2 regions of the Exiguobacterium sp. FD-YE-25-4 genome follow, and region 1 is predicted to be linked to the other one. Evidence: predicted binding sites of a transcription regulator. Region 1 holds the regulator's gene; the other holds the start of a gene.
What was found. Region 1 encodes LexA, which represses DNA repair genes until DNA is damaged. Its sites were predicted from a motif close to CGAACATATGTTCG; they were not measured.
Positions count from the first base shown of each region.

Region 1 (7,684 bases):
GACAGGTAGACAGATTCGGTACTATGAAGAACAGGGTCTAATTTCGCCTAGTCGGACGGAATCGAAACGACGGCTCTATTCCTTTAATGATGTCGAACGTCTACTCACGATCAAGGATTTTATCGACCAAGGCTTCAACTTGGCGGCGATTCGTCATATGCTCGACAACACGGACGCCAAAGATGCGGAATCACCAAAGGCACCGGTCGATGAAGCACCGAAGATCTCTGAACAAGAGTTACACAAATTATTGAAAACACAGCTTCAAGAAGCTGGCCGTTTCAATAAGACGTCGCTCATTCAAGGTGAGCTGTCACGTTTTTATCGATGACGCCAGTACACTAACCATTACACAATGTGAGAGGGGACATTTCACCATGGCCAGAAAAACGTTCACGAAAGAAGACATCAAACGCATCGCACAAGAAGAGGACGTACGCTTTATTCGTCTTCAATTCACGGATATCCTCGGTACGATCAAAAACGTCGAGGTTCCGATCAGCCAATTGGACAAAGCACTTGATAACAAGATGATGTTCGATGGCTCTTCAATCGAAGGGTTCGTACGCATCGAGGAATCAGACATGAACCTCTATCCAGACCTTGACACATGGGTTGTCTTCCCGTGGACAGACGGCAGCGGTAAAGTCGCTCGCTTGATTTGTGATATTTATACGCCGGACGGCAAACCGTTCAGCGGTGACCCGCGCGGCAATTTGAAGCGTAACCTCGAGCGCATGCAAAAGCTCGGCTTCACAGCATTCAACGTCGGACCAGAGCCTGAGTTCTTCCTCTTCAAGAAAGACTTGAACGGCCAACCGACACTCGAACTCAACGACCAAGGCGGTTACTTCGACTTGGCACCGGTCGACCTCGGCGAGAACTGCCGTAAAGAGATCGTCATCGAGCTCGAAAACATGGGCTTCGAAATCGAAGCATCACACCACGAAGTCGCACCAGGTCAGCACGAGATCGACTTCAAATACGCAGATGCGGTCACGACGGCCGATAACATCCAAACGTTCAAACTCGTCGTCAAGACGATCGCAGCAAAATACGGTCTTCACGCGACGTTTATGCCGAAGCCACTCTTCGGTGTCAACGGTTCAGGGATGCACGCTAACATGTCGCTCTTCAAAGGTGACACGAACGTCTTCTACGATCCAAACGGCGAAATGGAACTCTCTGACACGGCTCGCGCCTTCACGGCAGGGATTCTCGAGCACGCTCGTGCGTTCACGGCTGTCTGTAACCCGACTGTCAACTCGTACAAGCGCCTCGTTCCTGGTTACGAAGCACCTTGCTACGTAGCATGGAGCGCGCGCAACCGTTCACCACTCGTTCGTGTACCAGCGGCCCGTGGCCTCTCGACACGTATCGAAGTACGTTCGGTCGACCCAGCGGCGAACCCGTACCTCGCTTTGGCCACGCTTTTGGCTGCAGGTCTTGATGGAATCGAGAAAGAAATGGCGGCTCCGAAGCCGATCGATAGCAACATCTACGTCATGGACAAGCCAGAACGTGTTGCTAACGGGATTGACGACCTTCCGGCTACGCTCTTCGACGCGCTCGAAGTACTCCGTACCGACAAAGTCGTCATGGAATCACTCGGTGAACATATCGGTGAGCACTTCCTCGAGTTGAAAGAAATCGAGTGGGATATGTTCCGTACGCAAGTGACAGAGTGGGAACGCGATCAGTACATGACGCTCTACTAAGTCGACTAATAAGGGATATTCCCTTTAAAATCAGAGTCCTGAACGAGTCTTCGTATGAAGTGCTCATTCAGGACTCTTTTTCTATAATTCGCTTCAACTAATCAATATAATGAGGGAGAATGTATATCACTATAAATGTAATGGAATGGGATAGGGGGACGAGAAGTGGCAACACCATTAAAAGACGTGTATGATGAGACCTTTTTGTTGGAATTTGGACGACGTATTCAAACCGTGTATCCGTCATTTGACGTACAGGCTTTTATCGCATCAATCATAGATGAATCGTGGGAAGCGTTGGCACTCAAAGGGCGTACTCGACGTATTTCGATAAAACTCGGTCAGTATTTGCCACAGGATTACGAATCAGCTTTGGACGTATTGGTTGAAATTGCAGATGACTGCGTCGGCTTTCCTTATTTGTTTTTCCCGGACTTTGTAGCGGTGTATGGACAGGCAGAAGAGCATTGGGAACGCTCGATGTCAGCGCTCGAACTCTTCACGCAGAAGTCGTCTTCTGAATTCGCCATCAGACCTTTTTTGTTGCGGGATCCAACGCGTGTGATGCACCAAATGACAGCTTGGGCCATTCATCCGAACGAACATGTTCGGCGTTTGGCGAGTGAGGGTTGTCGTCCTCGCCTTCCGTGGGCGGAATCGTTACCGATGTTCAAAGAAGACCCAGCTCCAGTGTTGGAGATCCTAGAGTTGTTAAAAGAAGATCCATCATTATATGTGAGAAAAAGTGTCGCTAACAACCTCAACGATATCTCGAAAGATCACCCAGAAGCTGTACTCGCAGTCTCGCGACGATGGCAGGGCGAGCATCCTCATACCGATTGGATCATTAGGCACGGATGCCGGACACTGATCAAGTCAGCCCATCCTGACGCGTTAACGATATTCGGTTATACGCAGGAAACAAATTTAACCGTCGACGCATCGATTTCTATACATCCGAACGTGATCCGCATAGGGGAGGCGTGCGAGATTGAGTACGATGTGTCCATTCGTCCAGGGGATGCTGCTTATATTCGTATCGAATACGCGATTGAGTTTATAAAGGCCAACGGGAAAGCGAGTCGTAAAGCATTCCTGCTAGCGAATAGAACCGTCGCTGGGGGTGCGCGACTTGCAGCGACCAGAGTGCACGACTGGTCAGATTTGACGACCCGTCGGCATTATCCAGGGGAGCATCGTGTCGTCTTGTTGGTAAATGGACGAGAAGTGGCTGAACATCATGTCATGTTGCATAAAAGTTATTGAACTTCCATATAATAAACGGTTCAAAAAAGGGCAACCCTGTCTATTTAGACGGGTTGCCCTTTTTTAGCGTATAACATAACGATCTGGTTAAAACGCACGTTTGAAGAACGTGGACGCATAGTCGAGCGTCGTATGTAGCGTCGTCGCGAAAACGAGTCCGAAGAAGCATGCTGCCCCGTTCAGGTCGAGCCACGATCTGACAGCTTCCTCATACGGCGTGACCGTGAGCAGAAGCGTGAGCGGGAAACCGAGATAGATGACCCGGATCAGATCGCTCAAGAGCGGAAAATGCGAGAATAACGACCGATGGGGCATAATCTTCACATAAGGGAGCCAAAAGCCCCGAAGCGGTCCCCATCGATAATAGGCGTCCGACTTCAAATCGAGATCCGGGGAGAGCCAGAACGTCCCGATGAGGGCGCCAAGCAAGAACACGGTCGGAACATCGATGTCAATAAAAGGCGTGGCAATCGCAAGAGCACCGATTGCCACGAGATTCGTACGGGTATGTGTCTTGCCACTAGCCATTAGTGAATCGTGCGGTATACACCGATGACCTTCCCTAAAATCGACACGTTATCGAAATACATCGCTTCGAGCTCGTCGTTCTCCGGCTGGAGGCGAACTTTCGAAGCTTCTTTATAAATCCGCTTCACGGTCGCTTCACCTTCATCCGTCATGGCGACGACAATCTCTCCATTGTCGGCCGTGTTCTGTTGACGGACGAGGACGCGGTCCCCATCCAAGATCCCCGCGTTAATCATCGAGTCTCCTGAGACAGAGAGCATGTAGACGTTGTCGGAACCGACGACGTGAGCCGGGAGCGGGAAGTGTTCTTCCACGTTCTCGATGGCCGTGATCGGCGTACCGGCTGTGACTTTCCCGATGACCGGCACGTACATGACGGCATCGTGGTCTTCGACGACGGACATCTCTTCATCCAAAATCTCGATGGCGCGTGGCTTCGTCTTATCACGTCGAATCAATCCACGCTTCTCAAGACGGTCCAAGTGACCGTGTACAGTCGAGCTCGATGCGAGCCCGACAGCCTCGCCAATTTCGCGGACCGAAGGGGGATACCCTTTCGCCCGAACCTCGGCTTTTATAAAATCAAGAATCTGTTGTTGTCTTGCTGACATTTTTTTCAATGGATTTCACCTCGATTATGTCGAATAACCTGCGAACGCATCCTATTCTTTATGGGTTTAGTTTAACACAAGAACACATGAGCGCACAAACATTCGTTCGTTTTTTTCTGCTTGACCGAACAGAAGTTCTTGTTTTATGATGAGAACAGATAAACGAACAGACGTTCTCGAGAACGTGTATTCTTATTCCCAGGAGGCAATGATTATGAGAGACACAATCAATGGAATCATCTTAGTCGGCATGTTGGCATTCGGTATGTTCGTATTTTTCGCGGTCGGAGAGCTTCGTGACAACGAAGCGGTCGTCGTGACCGAACAAAAAGTCGAACACAGTATTGAAGAAGAAGTCGCCTTGACAGAGGCGGAGACGCTCGAAGCGCATATTCTCGCTAAACGGGATGAGAAAAAAGACGACAAGACGACGTGGTTCGCCGCCGAATAATCGTTTCTGATTGCGAACATCCCTTCATCCTGTGTATCGTAGAGGGCGAATGGAAAGAAAGGAAGTGACGCGATGCGAGTCGTCATTTATTGTCGCGTATCGACGAACAAGTCCACCCAAGAGACGTCGCTCAGTCGTCAGGCGGACGAATTGAAGCAGATGGCGAGACGTCTTGATGCTGAGGTTGTCGATGTGATCAGTGAACAAGAGAGCGGGTATGAGGTCAATCGGGCGGGACTGCTCGATCTATTGGAGCACGTCTCGACGTCTGATCTCGATGCCGTGCTCGTGAGCGATGACAGCCGTCTCGGACGGGGAAATGCAAAAATCGCTATCTTGCATACGCTCATGAAACATAACGTGCGCTTGTTGACGATGCAGTCGTCCGATGAATATATCGTCTCCGACGCCGAGAAGATGGTGCTCGAAATCGTCAGTGTCGTCGAAGAGTATCAACGCAAGATCCATAACGCTAAAATTTCACGCGGAATGCGTCGGGCGGTCGCGAACGGATTTAATCCGCATCGGAATATCCAGCACCATGACCAGGGCGGCCGGAGCCGAATCGAAGTTCCGATTGAAGAAATCGTCCAATTGCGTGAACGTGGACTCACGTTCGCTGAAATTGCCGCCACCCTCCGCGGTTTTGGTTATGAGGTATCGAAAGCGACCGTGAACCGGCGCTACTTGGAGCACGTGTCGGTACCAGAAACTTGATTCCTGCTCGCTGATTTTGTACAGTAGAAGGACAAATTCAGTAGAGAGGGGGCGAGCCCGATGCTAGCACCTGAACAGTTGGAGCGAATCAATTTCCTCGCCAACAAAGCAAAGACAGATGGTCTGTCACCACAAGAGATGGACGAGCAGCAAGCGCTGCGCCAACAATATTTGCAAGCGTTCCGCCAATCATTCAAATCACAGATGATGGGAATGAAGGTCGTCGATCCGGAAGGAAACGACGTAACGCCAGAAAAATTAAAAGATGAGCAGGAACGTTACCGCTCAGAATGACCATGAATGCACATCCTATTTCATATAGGATGTGCATGTTTGTTATACGCGAACGTTGATCAGGGGGACTCATTGATGCGTTTTCAAACGAAAGGAAGTAAACGATTCCATTTAATGTGTTATACTAATTAATTAGTTGTGACACACGAATGAGTGTGCTAAAATATGACGGGTAGAAACTTTGTTAACAACAGAGAGGATGAAATTAGTGGAAACAACTACTAAAGAATTATTAGCGATTAACTCGATTCGGACGCTCTCAATCGATGCGGTCCAAAAAGCGAACTCAGGTCACCCGGGTATGCCGATGGGTGCGGCTCCGATGGCGTTCACACTTTGGACGGACAAAATGCGTCACAACCCGAAAAACCCGAACTGGTTCAACCGTGATCGGTTCGTCCTTTCAGCGGGACACGGTTCGATGCTCTTGTACTCGCTTCTTCACTTATCTGGTTACGATCTCTCAATGGACGATCTCAAATCGTTCCGCCAAATGGATTCGAAAACGCCTGGGCATCCAGAGTACCGTCACACGGCAGGTGTCGACGCGACGACTGGACCGCTCGGACAAGGGATTGCCATGGCTGTCGGGATGGCAATGGCAGAGAAACATTTGGAAGCGACGTACAACCGCGATGAGTTCAAAGTGGTTGACCACTTCACATACGGGATTTGCGGAGACGGTGACTTGATGGAAGGCGTATCGGCAGAAGCTGCTTCGCTCGCTGGTCACTTGAAACTTGGCAAACTCGTCGTCCTTTACGATTCAAATGATATCTCGCTTGACGGCGACCTTCACAAATCGTTCTCGGAAAGCGTTGAAGATCGTTTCAACGCCTACGGTTGGCAAGTGATCCGTGTCGAAGATGGTACGGATATCGATACGATCGCGAAAGCAATCGACGAAGCGAAAGCAGAAACGTCGAAACCGACCCTCATCGAAGTGAAGACGGTTATCGGCTTCGGTTCACCGAACAAGTCAGGCAAATCGGCATCACACGGTGCACCACTCGGCGAAGCTGAAATTGAGCTCACGAAGCAGTTCTACAAGTGGGAAGGCGAGAACTTCTACGTACCGAACGAAGTATACGACTTGTTCAACGATAAAGTCGTTGAGCCAGGCGCGAAGCATGAAGCGGACTGGAACGAACTCGTTGAAGCTTACAAGTCAGCACACCCTGAACTTGGTGCCCAGTTCGAGCGTGCGATGAACAACGAGCTCCCAGAAGGTTGGGACAGCGAATTGCCGACGTTCGAAATCGGTTCGAAAAAAGCGACTCGTCAAACGAGCGGTGAAGTATTGAACGCGATCGCCAAAGCGGTTCCGACTCTCTTCGGAGGCTCGGCTGACCTCGCTGGTTCGAACAACACGATGATCAAAGGCGCTGCGGACTTCGATGAAGATCCAGCCGGCCGCAACATCTGGTTCGGAGTCCGTGAATTCGCGATGGCAGCAGCCGTCAACGGGATGGCGCTCCACGGTGGGGTTCTCCCATACGGCGCGACGTTCTTCGTCTTCTCGGATTACCTTCGCCCGGCCGTTCGACTTGCTGCGCTCATGGGAATCCCATCAACGTTCGTCTTGACACACGATTCAATCGCGGTCGGCGAAGATGGCCCGACCCACGAACCGGTCGAGCACTTGATGAGCTTCCGTGCGATGCCAAACTTGTCTGTTCTCCGTCCGGCTGACGGAAAAGAGACGATTGCGGCTTGGAAGCAAGCAATCACAACGAAATCATCACCGTCACTTCTCGTCTTGACGCGTCAAGCGTTGCCAGAACTCGAGGGCACGTCGATTGAAGAAGCGGCCAAAGGTGGCTACGTCGTCGCCGGTAACTCGAGCGAGGCGGACGTCCTCCTTCTCGGTACAGGTTCTGAAGTACACGTCCTCGTCGAAGCTCGCGAAGCACTCGCGGCTGAAGGCGTGAACGCGGCTGTCGTCTCGATGCCTTCTTGGGAATTGTTCGAAGCGCAATCGGCAGAGTATAAAGAATCGGTCCTTCCGTCGTCGATCACGAAACGTGTCTCGCTCGAAGCGGGCGCGACGCTCGGTTGGTACAAATACGTCGGTTTCGGCGGAAAAGTACTCGGCATCG
Region 1 covers NZ_CM168041.1:1,646,181-1,653,864, reverse strand. The annotation lists gene AC13H5_RS08550 (MerR family transcriptional regulator) at 1-331, shown strand, start outside; gene glnA (type I glutamate--ammonia ligase) at 378-1,718, shown strand; gene AC13H5_RS08540 (DNA alkylation repair protein) at 1,884-2,984, shown strand; gene AC13H5_RS08535 (metal-binding protein) at 3,072-3,512, opposite strand; gene lexA (transcriptional repressor LexA) at 3,512-4,132, opposite strand; gene AC13H5_RS08525 (hypothetical protein) at 4,338-4,574, shown strand; gene AC13H5_RS08520 (YneB family resolvase-like protein) at 4,647-5,291, shown strand; gene AC13H5_RS08515 (DUF896 domain-containing protein) at 5,352-5,585, shown strand; gene tkt (transketolase) at 5,785-7,684, shown strand, end outside.

Region 2 (7,684 bases), 480 kb from region 1:
CTGCTGTAAATGAAGATAAGGAACGGCCGCACCAGTTCCCTGGCGCGGCCATTATTTATTTCTCGACGTTGATTGTATATTCGTAACGAGATTCTCCAATCGACTCATAGTTCGCGTCCGACGGTCCATCGATGACGACTTTCACGTCCGCTAACTCTTCCGGCATCGCTTTGACGAAGAAGAGGACGTTCCCTTCCTTCTTCACTTTCCCGAGGAACTCGCCGCCGACATCATCTGAGAACCACAAGTCAGCCGACACTTGTTCGCCCGTGTTCGTCACGAGCGTCGCCTGGTTGGGATGGAAACTGATGGTGTCGTCAATCGTATTCTCGACGATGACATTCATCGCGACGACTGTCACTTCTTCTTGTCCGTCAAACGAGTCGCGGTACGCCTCGTTGACAGTGAGTCGGGACGTCTGTACTTTATCGATGGCAAAGTTGACGGAGCCAATCGTCTCTTTGATGTCGAGCGCTTTGTTCTTCATGTAAATCTGGTTCGACCCAAGTTCGCTCTCCTGCACTTCTACTTCTTCTGTTGTGTCTGCCACTGCTTCTTCCGTCGTTTCGGCTTCTGCGATTTCCTCCGTATCGGTCGCCGTCGTCTTCAGTTCATCGGCTTCCCCGCAGCCTACAAGTAGTGTTAAAGGTAAAGCGAGGATCAAGCCATATCGTTTCATGTTCATCTTAGTTCTCTCCTTTTTCGTATGAATGGTGGTTGATAAGATGAGCATACTGGATTGTCTAGTCTGACCGGTGCAAGAAAACGTATAGGGTCGTCACCCTGAACAAATAAAAGTCAAGGCCGCGATTGGACCTTGACTTCAACTGACTTATCCTCGTGATTTGAGCTCTTCTTCTTCATATGGATCGGGACCGTCCTCGATTGGCGCATCGTCTTCGATGTACGCTTCAAGTTTAGGGTCACGTTCCACATATTCATCATACGCCCCTTCTGGACCGTAGACGAAGTAACGACGATCTTTCGATGACTTAGGCTTTACCTTTTTCTCACTCATCTCGTTTCCCTCCCCTTTCCAGAACAGAAGCAACGGTTACAGTGGTATTTACCCGATTTTATACGAAAACAGGCGTCTTTGCATCCTTACATCCATATTGAAACTTTTTCCAAATCGAATCGTATACTATACAAAGACAATACGTGAATGAGGAGACGAGATAGATGAGTTTATTGAAAACAGGATTCGTTCGTGGCGTGAAGTGGTTCGCGCTATTCGGATTACTTGCTACGTATCAGTGGTGGAATGGAAATATGGAAGGAGTACATAGTATGCTCGTCTATGGCGGGATGGCGTTCTTCCTCGGTCTGACGAGTGTCATCTATGAAGTGAGACGGTGGTCGTTCCCGAAACAAATTTTGATCCATTGGATCACGATGCATGTGACAATCCTTCCGCTCGTCATATTCAGCGGCTTTATGCCGGTGATTTCGGTACATGATGCCCTATTGGCTTACTTGAAGTTCAATGTGAGTGGACTGATTCTATTTAGCACGTCCTATGTAATACAAAAGGCACGACGACAAGCTAAAATTTTATGAACGAAAATAGCTCGAAGGCACGCCTTCGAGCTGTTTCATGTTTGTTGATCGAATAACCCTGAGAAATTCGAATCGACGTTTTCGTAGGGATCAACGTACGACTTGACTGTCTTCCGTTCTTGTCGCGCCGTCCCGAGGGTCATCCCAAGCCGTTGATGCTCGGCCTCAATCAACCGCGCAATTTGTTGACTGTCATCGACGAGCTGACGGATCACGGTCTGGTCGGCGTCCTTCAAGTCCGGTCCGTGCGCTGCGAGCAATTGCTCACGGTCGTCAAGGAGCTCATGGATTTGGTCCATCCATGTATCATACGTCGGTTCTTCTGGCACTTTCGCCAACAAATCCTTTAGTCGTTGTGTCTTGAAGATGATTTCATCGATGGGTCTCATGCTTGCTTCGCGAGTTTCATCGCTTCCTTCCACGTGTCGCGGAGCTCAGTCGTGAAGTCGAGTACTTCATCGATGATGGTCGTGTCGTTCTTGACGTTCGCATCGACGAGGCGACGCCACATGTACTCATAGAGCGAATCTAAGTTTGCCGAAATCGCGACATCCTTATTCAACGTCAAGCGCATCTCTTGAAAGATGGCTTGTGTCTTTTGAATGTTCGTATTCTTCAAGTCTGGATTTCCTTGCTCGATGGCGAGTTTGGCGAGGCGCATGAACTTGAGCGCCCCATCGTAAAGCATGAGCGTCAGTTCCTGTGGGTTTGCGGTCGTGACCGCGTTGTTTTGATATGCTGCATATGGGTTGGCTACCATTTAAATTCCTCCTCTTACATGCTTCCGCCTAGAAACTGTTGCAGTGAGGCGGCTTGCGAGTTCGCCTGGTTCATCGCCGTTTCCATCGCTGTAAAGCGACGGTAGTAGGCGTTTTCTTTATCGATTAACAAGTCATTTAATCTCTTGATCCTGTCGTCTATATCTGTCATTTCACGTCCCATCGAGTATGTCGGAGCACCTGACCCCTCGGTACCAGCGATTCGAGTAATAGAAGCACGTGAGTTAGTCGCAGCATCACGAATTTGTGGAAGTAATCCACTCTCTGCGTTCGTGAACAATTGATACACTTGTTCCGGATCTTTTTCGATGGCAGCTTTAAGTTTCTCTTCGTTCAGCTCGATTTTCCCACCGTTTGTGAAATCTGAACCGGTCGCAAGACCAATTTGGAATAGCTGTTGCATCGTATCATCGTTTGTTGAAGACGATGTACTTGACCACTTACCACGCATTGTATCCATCGCACTTCGGACAATCGTATCACCACGAAGCATCCCGCTCATCGCTTTATCTTCCCACTTCTTGATTTCGTCTTCAGACAGTTCATCACGCTGTGCTTGCGTGAGTGGTGTAAATGAACGGAAACGATCTTCTTTGATTTTCTTGTTCATCAAATCAATCGTTTCGTTATATTTATCGACAAATCCTTTAATGTTATCAAATACTTTTTGAGTGTCAGTTGCGGCAGATAAAGTAACAGGCGCAGGATTATCGACAGCTTTGAACTCAGATTTGAGTGTGATAGTCATATTATCGATCGTTACCGTATTTGAGCTACGTGTCAACTCAATTCCGTTTACATTGAAGACTGCATCTTCGCCCTTAATTCCATCCGCAATACTAGCATTAAAGAGTGTCTCAGCTTTACCAGCGAATGCAATAGTAGAGTTGCTACCGGTATTACGTTGGGTCAATGCCATTTCACCTGACGCTTCGTTGAAAAAAGCAGAGAAGTTCGTATCTTTTGAACCCAATTGAGTGATAACATCACTAAATTTTGCATCTGCTCCAATCGTCAGCTGAGCTGGAGTCCCGCCGTCCTTGTTAATATATTCAATTTTAAAGCCGGATTCGTACTTTAATTCGGCTCCTTCGGCAATCGGTGAATTGAATATCACTTTGCCTGTGGCTGAATCATAGGTATATTCTGTCGGCAACAATTCTACATTATTAATAAACAGTTTACCGCCGTCATTCATCTTTGAATCTAAAGTAACTTCAGTCGGGGAACCCGTAAACGTTTGTATTTTTGTATTGATGTCTAAGTCCAAATCCTTAGCAGCAGTCTCCCGTGTTACCAAATTGTTATTCTTATCTCTCAGTTGAACGATATGACTCGCAGAAGTTGCCAAACTCTCTACACTTCGAATCTCGAGTGCGGCATTCCCACTCGATGGTGAAGAGGTGACTTGTATACGGGACGTGTCAGATGACGATGCGGTTTTAGCCTGAAAGTTTCGGCTAAACATGAGATCGACCGCACTGTTCCGCAGTGTCATGAGTGAGCGGTTGATTTCACGGTAGGCATCTCGTTTCCATTCAGTCGTTTGTTTCTTTTGTTCAAGTTTGTCGACCGGTACTCTTTCCACTTGCATCAATTGTTTGATGATTGTATCAGTATCAATCCCACTGGCGAGTCCGCCAAAACGGATAGGTGTTGTCATGATGTACCTCCTTTATACACGTTTATCGAAGAGCTGATTGAATTCCATAAAAGCAGCGAAAAAGTCGAGCGACTTCTTGCTTGGGATTTCACGGATGACTTCGTTGTTCGTGTCCACAATTTGAATATAGTAGTCGTTCAATTTTTCATGTTTCATAAACTTTAAACCGGTACGTTGTTGTTCGAGTACCAAGTTCGCCTTCTCGACGGCTGCCTCTAACTTCGTCACGTGTTGAGGCGTCGGGAGAATGACGATGCCTTCGTCGGCGAGAGCTTGTTGATTGGCTTCGACGAACACGTTTTTCGTTTGTTCATACGGCAAGACAGAAGAAGGTAGGTGAAGCCGGACTTCAGAGATAATTGGATTCATAAGCTATCACACCTCATTATGATTTCTTCATTATGTATATCGGCATCAGATTCATAATCTTCAATGTTATCGAGTTCACTAATTCGTCTAATCTTAAGTAGAAACTAAAGAATACTGTGAAACTAGCTGGGTATATAATATACGAACGTACATTCTTATTAGGAGGGGTTAATTTTGAAGTGGGACGAGTTAACAACTTATGAGAAAAGTTTATTGTTGGGGACTTTGCTAGGAGACGGCCATATCAGCATTCATAAGAAAAAATATCCGAATGCGAATTTGCGGTATGGTGAACACTTTTCCATCAAACAATTGGAATATCGCGAATGGAAATTGAAACAGACACCTCGTATTTTCTCAAGTATCATCAAGAATAATAATGGGACAAGTGCATCGCTAACTTCTAAATACGATGAATTATTCACTTGGCTCCGTGACCAACTGTATATTGCCGGTAAAAAAAGCGTCCCGCTTCATCTACTACGAGAGTGTACCGATCCAGTCTTTTTGTTAGCACTCTATCTTGATGACGGCAGTCTTTGTTTAACAAGGTCGAGTCGCTCCAATAAAAATCAAATCATTTTGACCCCACACATCGCTTTATACCTCCAAGCTTTCCATCCATCTGAGTTAAACTATTTAAGCCAATTTATTCACGATACGTTTGGACACCAATTTGTGTTAAGCCGACGGAATGACGGACATAACTATATCCTCCGAATACAGAAGACCCAAGAAGCTCTCAATTTTCTCGAGTTCACAAAATCATATGCCACTGAAATCCCGTCTATGGCTTGGAAGTTGGATTGGGACTATCGTTTGTCACAAGAGAAAGACGAAAATCCTGATAAAGTAGTGATTACCTCTAAGCCTAAAAATGATTATACGGAGGAAGACATCGAGTATATCGTCACTTCGAAGTTACGTGGACAGACGGATCAAGAAATCGCAGATGTGTTAGGTAGAACATATTGGTCTGTCGTGTACAAATGGCAAGACATTAAGAAAAACAGATTAAGAGAAGTCGAGGCTGTGTATGTAAGTTAAAAAACTCCCACGGCTCTTGAGGAGTCGTGGGAGTTATAAATCTTGTTATAGAGCCAATTAACGGAGCAATTGAAGAACTGCCTGCGGCTGTTGATTCGATTGCGCCATCATAGCTTGTGCAGCTTGGTTAAGGATGTTGTTCTTCGTGAAGTTCATCATCTCTTTAGCCATATCTACGTCACGGATACGTGATTCAGAAGCTTGAAGGTTTTCAGCTCCAACATTCAAGTTGTTGATTGTATGTTCCAAACGGTTTTGTACTGCTCCTAATTTTGAGCGTTGCTCAGAAACAGTTTTGATAGCAGTATCAATAGTAGTAATTGCAGCTGTTGCGTCTGCATGCGAACTCATTTGTGAGTTTACATTGTTAACGCCTAATCCAGATGAAGTCATATCAGCAATGTTGAGCTGAATTTTTTGGCCTTCGTTTGCACCAATTTGGAACGTCGCCCCAGAGTTTGCTCCTGTAGTGATTGTATCATCACTACCAACGCCAGCAGTAAAGGTAACACCTGTTGCTCCTTGGAAGTTGTTCACTTCCAACTTAACTCCGAGCTTATCGAAATTGAGAGTGCCGTTGAAGTCATCAGTCAATCCAGTTAATACTTGGGCGTTTCCTTCACTGTCTGTTAATGTAAGTTCAGTAGCAGCACCTGTTAAAGTGAAAGTTTCATTAGCTTTTGCTCCAGAAACGTCAACTCCAACAATCCCGTTGCTAGCAATCGCAGTGGTAGTTGCTCCATCAACTGAAACGCCAAATGTCCCTTTTAGAAGGTTCTTTCCATTAAATTGCGTTGTATCCGCAATACGAGTAATTTCAGCTTCGAGCTGTGAAACTTCCTCTTTAATTGCTGTTCTATCTTCAGGTTGGTTAGTATCGTTTGATGCTTGAACGCCTAACTCACGCATCCGTTGAAGAATTGAATGAGTCTCGTTCAATGCACCTTCAGCAGTTTGAATCAATGAAATGCCATCTTGAGCATTACGTGAAGCTTGATCGAGACCACGAATCTGTCCGCGCATTTTTTCAGAGATTGCAAGACCAGCTGCATCGTCACCAGCACGGTTGATACGAAGACCTGAAGATAATTTCTCCATCGCTTTACCAGTTTGTGCTGTGTTGAATGACATGTTGCGGTGTGCGTTCATTGAGTTAAGGTTGTGGTTAATAATCATTGTAATTTCCCTCCATAGGTTTGAGTTTTTTCCGCTCTTCCAAATCCATTTGTCCGAGCATACAAGGCTTAGGCCGGCCCCTCACCTTGTATTAGTTGGAACGTTTTATCGTTTCCATACTCTATATCGGAGCCAACTCGAATCTGTTTAGTGTTTTTATCAACTTTCTACTCATTTTCCGTAGTTTCTTAGTTTTGAATAGAAAAACGACCCATCGCTGGGTCGCTCCTCCTTACGCTTCTACCTTCACTTGCTCCGTCTCATTCTGCAAGCTCTCCGCGACACGGACGAGCTCCGTCATCGCACCGTTCACTTCCCCGAGACTTGCCGCTTGTTGGCTCGCCGCTGACGTGACTTCTGTCGCATAGCGTGACGCCTCTTCGACCATGCCGACGATGCCAGCCGAGTTCGTGACGACCGAGTCGATCTGTCCACGCGACTCATCCAAGAGCGCATCGACCGAATGGACGTGGCTGTACACTTCGTTCGCCGAGTTGTGAATCGACGCGAACGCACCGCCCGCCTTCTCGACGAGACCAACGCCCGTCTCCACTTCCGCTTTCACGTTCGCCATCGATGACGACGTGTCGCCAACCAAACGTTTGACGTCGACGATCAAATCCGTGATCTCTTGCGTCGAGTTCGCCGTCTGTTCGGCGAGCTTTTTGACCTCGGCCGCGACGACCGCGAAGCCGCGTCCATGTTCGCCGGCCCGGGCCGCTTCAATCGAGGCGTTCAAGGCGAGCAAGTTCGTCTGCGCCGAGATGTCGCTGATGACGTCCGTGATACGCGAGATTTCACCTGTCATCTCAGTCAACTTGCTGTTGAGCGTCGATGACTGCTCGACTTTGCCGGCAATCGCATGCATCGCATCGACCGACGACGAGGCGAGGCCTTTGCCGCTCTCGGCCTCTTGTTGCATCTCACTCGCTGATTCAAGCGCCGAGCCCATCTCTTGACGAATGTTCTCCATCGTCCGGGCGACGGCACCGAGTAGGTCCATCGAGCTGTACGTCGCGTTGACGTTGTCTTCAAGCATCTTGTTCAAAGCGTCCATCGCTTGGCGGATGTTCTCGCCGGCGACATTGCC
Region 2 covers NZ_CM168041.1:2,122,808-2,130,491, forward strand. The annotation lists gene AC13H5_RS10915 (hypothetical protein) at 56-685, opposite strand; gene AC13H5_RS10920 (hypothetical protein) at 833-1,018, opposite strand; gene AC13H5_RS10925 (DUF3021 family protein) at 1,183-1,560, shown strand; gene AC13H5_RS10930 (flagellar protein FliT) at 1,596-1,949, opposite strand; gene fliS (flagellar export chaperone FliS) at 1,946-2,320, opposite strand; gene fliD (flagellar filament capping protein FliD) at 2,335-4,002, opposite strand; gene AC13H5_RS10945 (flagellar protein FlaG) at 4,015-4,371, opposite strand; gene AC13H5_RS10950 (DNA endonuclease) at 4,546-5,418, shown strand; gene AC13H5_RS10955 (flagellin N-terminal helical domain-containing protein) at 5,476-6,594, opposite strand; gene AC13H5_RS10960 (methyl-accepting chemotaxis protein) at 6,827-7,684, opposite strand, start outside.
Region 2: AC13H5_RS10950 (DNA endonuclease) is a predicted target of LexA. The motif match lies at 4,514-4,527, and genes of this name have one in related genera.